Regions from separate parts of the Methylobacterium sp. 092160098-2 genome, predicted to be linked through region 3. Evidence: predicted binding sites of a transcription regulator. Region 3 holds the regulator's gene; each other region holds the start of a gene.
What was found. Region 3 encodes PhoB, which activates phosphate uptake and scavenging genes when phosphate is short. Its sites were predicted from a motif close to TGTCATNNANCTGTCAT; they were not measured.
Positions count from the first base shown of each region.

Region 1: PQI07_RS13855 (UDP-2,3-diacylglucosamine diphosphatase) is a predicted target of PhoB. The motif match lies at 2,209-2,225, and genes of this name have one in related genera.
Region 2: PQI07_RS12840 (inorganic phosphate transporter) is a predicted target of PhoB. The motif match lies at 2,110-2,126, and genes of this name have one in related genera.

Region 1 is NZ_JAQPZJ010000001.1:2,936,830-2,940,794, reverse strand. Features, by position in the region: gene PQI07_RS13865 (D-2-hydroxyacid dehydrogenase) at 1-445, opposite strand, end outside; gene PQI07_RS13860 (aminotransferase class V-fold PLP-dependent enzyme) at 549-1,757, opposite strand; gene PQI07_RS13855 (UDP-2,3-diacylglucosamine diphosphatase) at 2,277-3,092, shown strand; gene PQI07_RS13850 (glycosyltransferase family 4 protein) at 3,103-3,965, shown strand, end outside.
Region 2 is NZ_JAQPZJ010000001.1:2,717,554-2,721,518, forward strand. Features, by position in the region: gene PQI07_RS12830 (Ros/MucR family transcriptional regulator) at 1-97, shown strand, start outside; gene PQI07_RS12835 (hypothetical protein) at 101-349, shown strand; gene PQI07_RS12840 (inorganic phosphate transporter) at 429-2,057, opposite strand; gene PQI07_RS12845 (autotransporter family protein) at 2,489-3,965, shown strand, end outside.
Region 3 is NZ_JAQPZJ010000001.1:4,207,646-4,211,610, forward strand. Features, by position in the region: gene pstB (phosphate ABC transporter ATP-binding protein PstB) at 1-671, shown strand, start outside; gene phoU (phosphate signaling complex protein PhoU) at 790-1,509, shown strand; gene phoB (phosphate regulon transcriptional regulator PhoB) at 1,698-2,393, shown strand; gene PQI07_RS19820 (protein-disulfide reductase DsbD family protein) at 2,541-3,965, opposite strand, start outside.

The sequences.
Region 1 (3,965 bases), 1.3 Mb from region 3:
TCGAGCCGGCGATGTCGTAGATCGGGTAGTCGAAGTAGCAGAACTGCTTGGACTTCGCCCAGTCGCCCCGCTTCACCGAGTTCGCGTAGGGCACGATCGCCCGGCGCAGGGCGAACATCAGCCCGACCACATGCTCCGGCACGGTGTTGAAGGCGTAGTTGCGGATGTTGACGACGGTGATGCCCTGCGCCTTGGCCGCGGCCTTGTCGACCACGTCGGTGCCGGTGGCGGCGACGGCGATCAGCTTCAGGTCGGGGAGCTGCTTCAGCGTCTCGGCCCGCATCGGGACCTTGTTGATCAGCGCGATCTCCGCCCCCTGGAGGCGGGAGACGATCTCTCCCGGCGTCCAGGTCGAGTCGTGCTCGACGTATTCGTGCGGGAAGTTGAACGGTCGGACCCTGGCATCGAGGGATTCACGATCCAGGAACACGATCTTCTTGGTCATAGGACCCCTCTCGTACGACGGGCAGTTTCCTCGATAGTCTTGTTCTTACTTGCGCGTCGGGGCGGGCCCGGCAACCCGGCCCCGCCCCGATCGCGTGCGCCGATTACGCCTTATGCAGCGGATTCTCGCGCAGATAGCTGGAGGCGGCGGCGACGCCCGAGCCCGGCGTGACCTTGATGCCGCAATCGATCATGGCCATCTCGGCGCCCGCGATGGCGCCCAGCAGCGAGAGCTCGTTCAGGTCGCCCAGGTGGCCGATGCGGAACACCTTGCCGGCGACTTTCGAGAGGCCGGCCCCGAGCGACAGGTTGTAGCGCTCGTAGGCGTGGATGATCACCTTGGCGGCGTCGGCGCCCTCCGGCACCACGATCGCCGTGACCGTGTCGGAGTTCCACTTCGGCTCCTTGGCGCAGGGCTTGAGGCCCCAGGCCGCCACGGCCTGACGGGTCGCCTCGGCGAGCACGTGATGGCGGTGGTAGACGTTCTCCAGCCCCTCCTCCTTCACGATCGCCAGGGCCTCGCGCAGGCCGTAGAGCAGCGGCAGGACGGGGGTGTAGGGGAAGTAGCCGGTGGCGTTGGCGGCCAGCTGGTCCTTCCAGGCGAAGTAGGCATGGCCGAGCCGGTCGTTGCGGCCGGTGCCGCCCTCGGCGATCTTGAGCGCCTTCGGGCTGATGCAGATCAGGCCGAGGCCGGCCGGCAGCATGAAGCCCTTCTGGGAGCCCGCGATGGCGCAGTCGACCTTCCAGTCGTCCATGTAGAACGGCAGCGAGCCGATCGACGAGATGCCGTCCACGAACAGCAGGGCCGGGTGGCCGGCGGCGTCGATCGCCTTGCGCACCGCGCCGATGTCGCTGGTGACGCCCGTGGCGGTCTCGTTGTGGACGACCATGACGGCCTTGATCTTATGGTCCTTGTCGGCGCGCAGGGCCTCCTCGATCTTCTGCGGATCGGCGCCGGTGCCCCACTCCTCCTCCTGGACGACCACGTCGAGGCCGAGGCGCTGAGCCATGTCGACCCAGAGGTGGCTGAACTGGCCGTAGCGCGAGGTCAGCACCGTGTCGCCGCGGCAGAGGGTGTTGGACAGGGCCGATTCCCAGATGCCGGTGCCCGAGGACGGGAACAGGATGACCGTCCCGGCGGTCGAGCCGAACACCATCTTGGAGTCCTGGAGCAGCGGCTTCACCAGCTCGGGGAAGCTCGGCGAGCGGTGATCCTCAGACGGCACGTGCATGGCGCGCAGGACGCGCTCCGGGATGTTCGTAGGGCCGGGAATGAAGAGGTGGTTGCGACCGGGGCGCCGGGTTGCGGCCATGATGTTTCCTCCGAAAAATCCATTGTGCGCGGGCGTGAACCCGCGCCGGGTTGTCCAAGCGTCCTCAGGGAGTCGGTCCGGCGCCGTCGAAAGCGGCTCGCGCCGCGCCCCCTCGAACGCCATCCTCTGCCGTGATCGGGGGGCCTCCGCGGAGCGGCAGGCGGCCTCACGCCGCTCGCGTCGCGGCACGCCCCCGCGCGCCGGTCGCCTCCGAAATGCCGTCCCGTCCAACGGCCTCAGGGCCGTCCTCGCCGCCTTCCTGTCAAGGTCCGGCCGAACTCGTGCCGAGCCGCCGGTTCCTGGTATTATGAGCGGGCGAAGCTCGAAAGGAAAACCGGAAAAACTTCCAGAACTTGGCAAAAAAATTTTTTGTGCGGCGCAACGAAGCCGAGGTCCGGTTGAGATGCTTTGCGGCGCCGCAACGCGGACGGGTGGCCCCGCCGGGACTCCGCGTCATCAAACTGAGATGGGATCGCGCTCTGGATCCCGGCACCGTTCAGCCGCCGGGAGAGGGTTGCCGTGGCCGAGGTTGAGGAGATGCCGGTCCGCGTGCGGACGCTGTTCCTGTCCGACCTGCATCTCGGAACGCGCGGCTGCCAAGCCGGTCTGCTTCTGTCGTTCCTGAAGGATTACGACGCCGACACGATCTATCTCGTCGGCGACATCGTGGACGGGTGGCAGTTGCGCTCGGGCTGGTACTGGCCGCAGGAGCACAACGACGTGGTGCAGAAGCTCCTGCGCAAGGTCCGCAAGGGCGCGCGGATCGTCTACCTGCCCGGGAACCACGACGAGTTCCTGCGCGACTATGTGGGCACGAGCTTCGGCGGCATCGAGCTGGCCGAGACCGCGATCCACGAGGCGGCGGACGGCAAGCGCTACCTCGTGATCCACGGCGACCAGTTCGACATGGTCGTGCGGCACTCGCGCTGGCTCGCCCATCTCGGCGACGGCGCCTACACCCTGGCCCTGTCCCTCAACACCCTGATCAACAAGGTGCGGCGGCGCCTCGGCCTGTCCTACTGGTCGCTCTCCGCCTGGGCGAAGCTGCGCGTGAAGAACGCCGTGAGCTTCATCGGCCGCTTCGAGACGATCCTGGCCGAGGAGGCGCGCCGCCAGGGTGCCGACGGGGTGATCTGCGGCCACATCCACCATGCGGCGGACCGGCCGATCGGCGACCTGCGCTACCTCAACACCGGCGACTGGGTGGAATCCTGCACCGGTCTCGTGGAGCATTACGACGGCCGGATCGAGGTTCTGCACTATCCGAGCCTCCTGCGGGCGCAGGCGGCCGAGGCCGTGCCGCATCCCCTGGCGGGCCGGCGCGCGGTGGCTTGAGGGCACCGCCGTGAAGCTTCTGATCGCCAGCGACGCGTGGCATCCCCAGGTGAACGGCGTCGTCCGCTCCCTGGAGCAGATGGTCCGCCGCGCCCCGGAACACGGCTTCGCGACGGCCCTGCTCTCCGTGGCGGATTTCCGGTCGCTGCCGCTCCCGGGCTATCCCGAGATCCGCCTCGCCTATGCCAGCCGGGAGCGGGTGGCGGCGCGCTGGACGGCGGAACGGCCGACCCACGTGCATATCGCCACGGAGGGGCCCGTGGGGTTGGCCGTGCGGCGCCATTGCCTGGCGCACAACCTGCCGTTCACGACGAGCTACCACACCCGCTTCCCGGAATATCTCGCGGCCCGCGCGCCGGTGCCGGAAGCGTGGTCCTACGCCTATCTGCGCCGGTTCCACGGCGCGGCGCGGGGAACGATGGTCAGCACCGCCTCGCTCCAGGGTGAACTGGCGGCGCGGGGATTCGGCCGGCTGATGCGCTGGACCCGGGGCGTAGACACGGAACGGTTCCGGCCCGCCGGACCGGGGACGCCCGTGCCGGCGGAACTCGCGGACCTGCCCGGGCCGCTGTTCCTCTATGTCGGGCGGCTGGCGGTGGAGAAGAACGTCGCCGCCTTCCTCGCCCTCGACCTGCCCGGCACCAAGGTCGTGGTGGGCGACGGGCCGGACCGCGCGCGGCTGCAGGGTCTCGCGCCGGGGGCGCGCTTCCTCGGCACCCGCACCGGCGCGGACCTCGCGGCGGTCTACGCCGCCTGCGACGTCTTCGTGTTCCCGAGCCTCACCGACACGTTCGGCATCGTGCTCCTCGAGGCCCTGGCCAGCGGCCTTCCGGTGGCGGCCTTCCCGGTGCCGGGCCCCAACGACGTGGTCGG
Region 2 (3,965 bases), 1.5 Mb from region 3:
CGGCCTGCCGGCCGATTACCCGATGGTCGCCCCGGGCTATGCGGCTCGGCGTTCCGAGATCGCCCGGGCGATCCAGCTCGGCCACAAGGCGGGGTGAGTGATGGTGCCCGCCTCGTCCCCGGGTCCCGCCCGGACCCACAAGCCTCCCCCCGGGGCGGCCTCGAAGGATGCGCTGTACCGCATCGCCGGGATTCTCGACGTGCCGGTGGCGAGCTTCTTCCCGGATGCCGACCGGCCCGATACGGCCATCGCCCAGGCGGCCGACCTCGTCTCGGCGTTCGTGGCGATCGAGAATCCGGCCGCGCGCCGGACCTGCCTGGCCTTCGTGCGGGCGATGGCGGGTTCCTGAGGGGGCCGACGGAAGCCGGAGACCGGGCTGCTCCCCATGGGATGACGCCCGGTCTCCGGCCAGCCGGCCAGACGCCGGATCAGAACATGTGGCGCAGGAGGTAGAACAGCACGGCCGCGAGGGTGATCGCCGCCGGCAGGGTCAGGATCCAGGCGAGTGCCATGTTGCGCACGGTGGCCATCTGCAGGCCCGAGCCGTTGGCCGCCATCGTCCCGGCGACACCGGATGACAGGATGTGGGTGGTCGAGACCGGCAGGCCGTAGAGTTCGGCCAGCCCGATCGTGCCGGCCGCGACGATCTCCGCCGAGGCACCCTGCGCGTAGGTCAGGTGGGTCTTGCCGATCTTCTCGCCCACCGTGACGACGATGCGTTTCCAGCCGACCATGGTGCCGAGGCCGAGGGCGAGGGCGACGCAGACCTTGACCCAGCCCGGGATGTAGCGCGTGCCGTCGTTGAGCAGGCCCGCGTAGCGCTTGAGGGTCGCCTTGTCGGCCTCCGAGAGATCGGCCCCGGAGCCCGGCAGCACGCGCACCGCGTCGGCGGCGAGGTACATGTCGCTGCGCAGGTTCTGGGTCTGGGCGGCCGGCACCGTGCGGATCGCGCCGTAATTCTTCACGCTGGCGGCAATGTCGTTCGCGAGCGCCGCCAGCGCGGCGTAGACGGGCGGCGCGTTCAGGTCCTTCGTCTTCAGCGCTTCCGTCACGGTCCGGCGCGCGGCGGCGGCGTCCGGCACCTCCGCGCCGGGCGCCCGGGCGGAGAACACCGCGCCCGCCGCCGTCGAAGCCTGCACGAAGGCGGGCGTCGTGTCGTCCGCCATGGTGCGGTTGAGCGCGTAGGCGGTGGGGGCGGCGCCGATCAGGATCAGCATGATCAGGCCCATGCCCTTCTGCCCGTCGTTGCCACCGTGGAAGAACGAGACCAGCGTGCAGGTGAGGATGAGCAGGCCGCGGATCCACAGGGGCGGCGGCGCTTCGCCCTTCGGCGCCGCGTAGAGATCCTTGCGGCGCACCGCGAATTTCAGGGCGAGCAGCAGCAGCGCCGCCAGCACGAAGCCGCAGACCGGCGAGAACAGCAGCGCCTTGAAGACGTTGAGGGCCTGGCTCCAGTCGACGCCCGCGGTGCCGTCGCCGCCGTTCATCAGCTGGTTGGCGAGGCCGACGCCGAGCACCGAGCCGATCAGCGCGTGGGACGAGGAATTGGGCAGCCCGAACGCCCAGGTTCCGAGGTTCCAGAGGATCGCCGCCAGCAGCAGCGCGAAGATCATCGCGTAGCCCGCATGCGAGCCGACATTGAGGATCAGCTCCACCGGCAGCAGCGTCACGATGGCGTAGGCCACGGCGCCCGAGGAGAGCATCACGCCGAGGAAGTTGAAGACGCCCGACCAGATCACAGCGACGAGCGGCGGCATCGAGTGGGTGTAGATCACCGTGGCGACCGCATTGGCGGTGTCGTGGAAGCCGTTCACGAACTCGAAGGCGAGGGCGATCAGCAAGGCGAGGCCGAGCAGCGCGAAGGCGCCGTAGGCGAGGGGCGCCTCGCCGACGGCGTTCATGTCCGCGATCAGGCTCACCACCGCGTAGCCGAGGCCCGCCACCAGCACGAGGAGGAAGGCGACCACCCCGCCGAGATGCAGTCCGTGGTCGAGGCGCGGGCCCCCTACCTGCCGGCCTGCGACCGCCCCCGACGGCGCCACGGCGGAATCGGACATGAACCCTCGCGCGGAATCATTCGTGATGGTGAGCCGGGATTAAAATGTGCCCGTGACGGTCGGGTGACGTCGATCCCGCGTCCAGCCTCGCGCAACGGCATCCGGCCGAAGCGATTTGCGGGATTTCGTCCCGTCCCCAGTGTCCGGGCCGTCCCAGTGTTCGGGCCGCCGAGGATGGGCGGTCTGTGCCGGGCCCGTTGCGATGACGGACGGCCATCGCCCCGATCCTCATGTCATGACGGCACGCGCTGCAAGGTTAAGACGAAGATGAGTCATGATATGATTTGCGCCGGCAAAGTTTTGATCCTGTTGCTGGCAGGATACAAATGTAAGCTTTTAGATTTGTGACTGGATTATGACGAAGGCGAGCGCGTAGAGTTCGCTAAATCTCCGGCTCGCAGGCTGAATCGCCGCGCGCTTTGGGGGTTGGCATGACATTTCGATATGGCGTCTCGATCGTGGCGTTGGCGGTCGCTGCCTTCGGACCGGGCGCGCAGGCACAGACGGCCAACACGACCGCTTCGGACGTCAATGTCCTCAATCTGCTGGCGCCGTACCTGACGCTCAACACGACGGCGACCGGTCAGCAGACGCTGCAGCTCAACCTGGCGCAGTCGATCGCGATCAACACCGCCGCGGGGCTCGCCCAGCAGCAGCTCGCGATCAGCGACAAGAACCTGCTGGGCTCGGCGCGCAACGACCTGTCCTCGGCCGGGCTCGGGACATACGGCGTGGCTGCAAATCTCGCGGGCGGCCTGCCGGCCCAGACGCCGATCAACGGCATCGTTCCGCAACAGCTCGTCGGCGGCCTGGGTGCCCAACTCGGCCCGATCTACCAGCGCGGGGTCGAGCAGGGCGCGAGCGGACCCCTGGGCAGCGTGGTCAATCTGCTGGCCGGTGCCTACGGTTTCACAGGCAACAACCTGGGCGTCGCCAAGAACTACTATGCCAACGGCGCGGCCAACAATCCGAGCGTGACCCCGGCCAACTACGTGGCGGTGCCGGCCGTGGCGCCGGCGGGCTACAGCCTGCCCACCGCCAACGGGCTGCCGAACACGACCAACAGCGTCTACGACCTCGCCTACGGCGTGACCAACACGCAAGCCGGCCAGGATGTCTACGGTTCCTCGCGGCCCGTCCAGGCGGCGCCGGCCCGGTTCAACACCTTCGACCCGACCGCGCTCAACGGCATCGCCACGAACCCGTCCTTTCCGAGCGGGCACACCACCTACGCGTTCACCGACGGCATCCTGCTCGCGATGCTGGTGCCGCAGCAATACCAGAGCATGCTAGCCCGGGCGGCCGACTACGCCAACAGCCGCATCGTCCTGGGCGTGCACTACCCCCTGGACATCATCGGCGGACGGGCGCTCGCCACCTACGACCTCGCCCAGGCCTTCACCAACCCGGCCTATATCAACAACGCCGCGGTGACTGGCACGGCGATCAACCTGCCCGCCCAGTTCGTGGCGGCCCAGAGCCAGCTGCAGGCCTACCTCGCCGCCCAGTGCGGCAACACCGTCGCCGCCTGCGCGGGCAGCGCCGCCAACGCGGCCGGGAATCCCTACGTGCCGTCGGCCGGTAACCAGGCTGCCTACCAGCAACGCCTCACCTACGGCCTGCCGACCCTCAGCTTCGCCCAGGCGCCCCGCGAGGCGGCTCCCGCCGGCGGGCCGGACGCCTCGATCCTGCTCGCGCCGCTCTACGGCGGATCGACCGCCGCCGCGCGGACCCTCGCGCCCACCGGCGGCCTCTACGGCCAGCTCGCCACCAGCACGATCAACCAGATCCTGGTCAACACCGAGACCAACGCGCTGGCCGCCTTCTACGGCAGCCCCCTCAGCTACTGGAGCCGCCTCGACCTCTATGCGGCCGCCGGGTATTTCGGGAACGTCACCGGCACCCTGC
Region 3 (3,965 bases):
ACCGGCAGGTCACGGCGCTGATCGGGCCCTCGGGCTGCGGCAAGTCCACCCTGCTGCGCTGCTTCAACCGGATCTACAGCCTCTATCCGGAGCAGCGGGCCGAGGGCGAGATCCTCCTGGACGGCGAGAACATCCTCAGCCCCTCCATCGACCTGAACGAGCTGCGCTCGCGCATCGGCATGGTGTTCCAGAAGCCGACGCCGTTCCCGATGTCGATCTATGACAACGTCGCCTTCGGCCTGCGCCTCTACGAGAAGCTGCCGAAATCCGAACTCGACGGCCGGATCGAGGCCTCCCTGCGCAAGGCCGCCCTCTGGGACGAGGTGAAGGACAAGCTCAAGCAGCAGGGCACGGGCCTGTCGGGCGGCCAGCAGCAGCGCCTGTGCATCGCCCGCACGGTGGCGCAGCGCCCGGAGGTGATCCTGTTCGACGAGCCGACCTCGGCCCTCGACCCGATCTCCACCGGCCGCATCGAGGAGCTGATCGAGCAGTTGCGCGACGAGTTCACCATCGTGATCGTCACCCACAACATGCAGCAGGCGGCGCGCATCTCGCAGTTCACCGCCTTCATGTATCTGGGCCAGCTGATCGAGTTCGGTCCGACCAACCGGATGTTCATGAACCCGACGGAACGCCGCACCCAGGACTACATCACCGGCCGGTTCGGCTAGTCTGCCTGGACGCTCCGGTCTCGGGGAAGGCCGTCCGGTCGCCGCATCCGCGGAGGGCCGGCGGGTCCCCGAGGGCCTCCCCGGAGCGCCGCCCCCGGGACCCATCGAAGGATTCGCCATGCCCGGCCATATCGTCACCTCCTACGACACCGACCTGGAGAACCTGCGTCGCTCGATCTCGGAGATGGGCGGCGTGGCCGAGAAGATGACCGCGGAGGCGACGGACGCCCTCGTGCGCCGGGACGACACGCTCGCCCAGGCGGTGATCGTCGCCGACAAGCGCCTCGACGCCCTGCAGCGGGACATCGAGGAGCGCGCCGTGCTGTTGATCGCCCGGCGTCAGCCCCTGGCGATCGATCTGCGTGAGACGATCTCGGCGATCCGCGTCTCCGGCGACCTCGAGCGGATCGGCGACCTCGCCAAGAACGTCGCCAAGCGGGTGGTGGCGATCTCCGATCAGGCGCCGGCCCAGAAGATCGTTCTCGGCGTGCGCCACATGAGCGACCTCGCGGAGGGCCAGCTCAAGGACGTTCTCGACGCCTATGCGAGCCGCGACGTCCAGGCAGCCCACGATGTCTGGGAGCGGGACGGCGAGATCGACGCCCTGTACAATTCGCTGTTCCGCGAGCTCCTGACCTACATGATGGAGGATCCGCGCAACATCTCGTTCTGCACGCATCTTCTGTTCTGCGCCAAGAACGTCGAGCGGATCGGCGACCACACCACCAACATCGCCGAGACGATCCATTATCTCGCCACGGGCGAGGCCCTGGCGGGCGACCGGCCGAAGAACGATGCGTCGAACTATGCGACCGTGGACGGGGTGCCGGCTCCGTAAGCGGGCCGCCCCCGGTCCAGGCGTCGGCCTGCGCGCGCTCCTGTGGGGCGCCGCCGGAGAATCGGAGCGTGCGGGTTGAGGCTGAGCGGCGCCTCCTGCACCCTCTGCCTGCCCGCCAACTCCAAGGAGAGTCGGCGCGCCTGCAGGCCGTATGGCGCCGCTTCGTGAACGGATCTTCGAACGTGAGCATGCAAGTCCTGATCGTCGAGGACGAGGAGGCGCTGACCACGCTGCTGCGCTACAATCTGGAAGCCGAGGGCTTTCTGGTGGATTCCGCGGCTCGGGGCGACGACGCGGAGCTGCTCCTGGCGGAGCGGATCCCCGATCTCGTCCTGCTCGACTGGATGCTGCCCGGCCTGTCGGGCATCGAGCTGTGCCGGCGGATCCGGGCGCGCCGGGAGACCGAGCGGCTGCCCGTGATCATGCTCACTGCCCGGGGCGAGGAGGGCGACCGGATCCGCGGTCTCGGGACGGGCGCCGACGACTACATCGTCAAGCCGTTCTCCGTCCCGGAACTGCTTGCCCGGATCCGCGCGCTGCTCCGCCGGGCCAAGCCCGCCCATGTCTCGGACCGGCTGGCGGCGGGCGACCTCGAACTCGACCGCACCGGCCATCGCGTCCGCCGCGGCGGCGAGGAGCTGCATCTCGGCCCCACAGAGTTCCGTCTGCTGGAATTCCTGATGCTGGCGCCGGGCCGTGTCTTCTCCCGCGAGCAGCTCCTCGACGGGGTCTGGGGACACGACGTCTACATCGACGAGCGCACGGTCGACGTCCATGTCGGGCGGCTGCGCAAGGCACTGAACGGCCCGCGCCAAGCCGACCCGATCCGTACGGTCCGCGGCTCGGGCTACGCCTTCGACGAGACGTTCTCGCTCGACGCTTGAGAGGGGCGCGAAGCGTTCCGGGACAAAGGGTTCCGGGCCGGAGGCCGGTCGGCCGCGCCGCCCGCCCGCTTGCAGCGAAGGGAGCCAGGGACGTTCGAGGCCGGCGGATGCTGCGAGGCCCGGCGGCCCCCCGGGCCTCGCGCAGATTCAGCGGGTCAGCGCCGCGCTCCGGCCGGACGCGACCGGCACGGCGTCGAGCGCCGCCAGAACCGTCCCCTCGGTGAGGATCTGCGGAAGCACCTGAGGCGCTCCGGTTCCGGTATAGAGGAGGTAGAGCGGCACGCCGCTGCGCCCGTGCTTCTCCAGCAGACGGGTGATCTCGGGATTCTGGTTGGTCCAGTCGCCCTTCATGTAGGTCACGCCGCGCTCGGCCATCGCGGCCCGCACGGCCTTGGTGTTGAGCGAGGTCGCCTCGTTCACCGCGCAGGTGATGCACCACGCGGCGGTCATGTCCACGAAGACGGGGCGGTGCGCGTCCACCAGGGCGTCGAGACGCGCTTGAGTGAAGGGCTCGACCCCGTCGGCGGCGGCCTGCGCCGACGGCGCGGCGCGGTCCCGCGGAAGGGTCACGGCGAGGGCCGACACGGCGATTAGCGCGAGGGCCGCAGCGACCCGCGCGACCCGGCCCGCCCCGGGCGCGGCGGCGCGGCCGTGTTCCCAGGCCCAGGCGGCGAAGCCCACCAGGACGAGGCCGATCAGCGCCGCCAGCAGCCCACGCGGATCGACCTGCTGCGCCAGAACCCAGATCAGCCAGGCCACGGTGGCGTAGACCGGGAAGGCCAGGACCTGTTTGAGGGTCTCCATCCAGGCGCCCGGCCGCGGCAGCGCCCGCAGGGCCGGCGGCCAGAGGGTCAGCACCAGGAAGGGCAGGGCGAGGCCGAGGCCGAGGCTCGCGAAGACGGCGAGCGCGACACCGGCACTCTGCGTCAGCGCGAAGCCCACCGCCGAGCCCATGAACGGCGCCGTGCAGGGGGTCGCCACCAGGGTCGCCAGCACACCCGTGAAGAACGAGCCGCTCAGGCCGGCACGCCGGGTCAGGCCGTCTCCGAGGCCGGCGAGCCGGCCGCCGACATGGACCACTCCGGACAGGCTCAGGCCCATAGCGAACAGCAGATAGGCGAGGGCTGCGACCATGGCGGGCGATTGCAGCTGGAAGCCCCAGCCGATCGCGGCCCCACCGCCCTTCAGGGCGATCAGCAGGGATGCGAGGCCGAGGAAGCTCGCCAGCACGCCGGCCGTGTAGGCGAGGCCGTGCAGCCGCAGCCGCGCCGGGCCCTCGCCGGCATGCCGCACGAGGCTCAGCACCTTGATGGACAGCACCGGGAAGACGCAGGGCATCAGGTTGAGGATCAGGCCGCCCAAAAAGGCGAAGGCCGCGGCGGTCGCGAGGGTCAGCGCGTCGAACTCGGCGGCGGCCGGCGGGGCTCCGGCCGGATTCGGCGCGCTCGACGCGGCCGCGACGGCAGGAAGCACCGGCTCGTCACCATACGCGAAGGCGAGGCGGCGGGTGCCGTCCGTACCGACCTCGTCGATCGTCAGGACGCCGGGCAGGGCGGCGGGCAAAGGATCGGT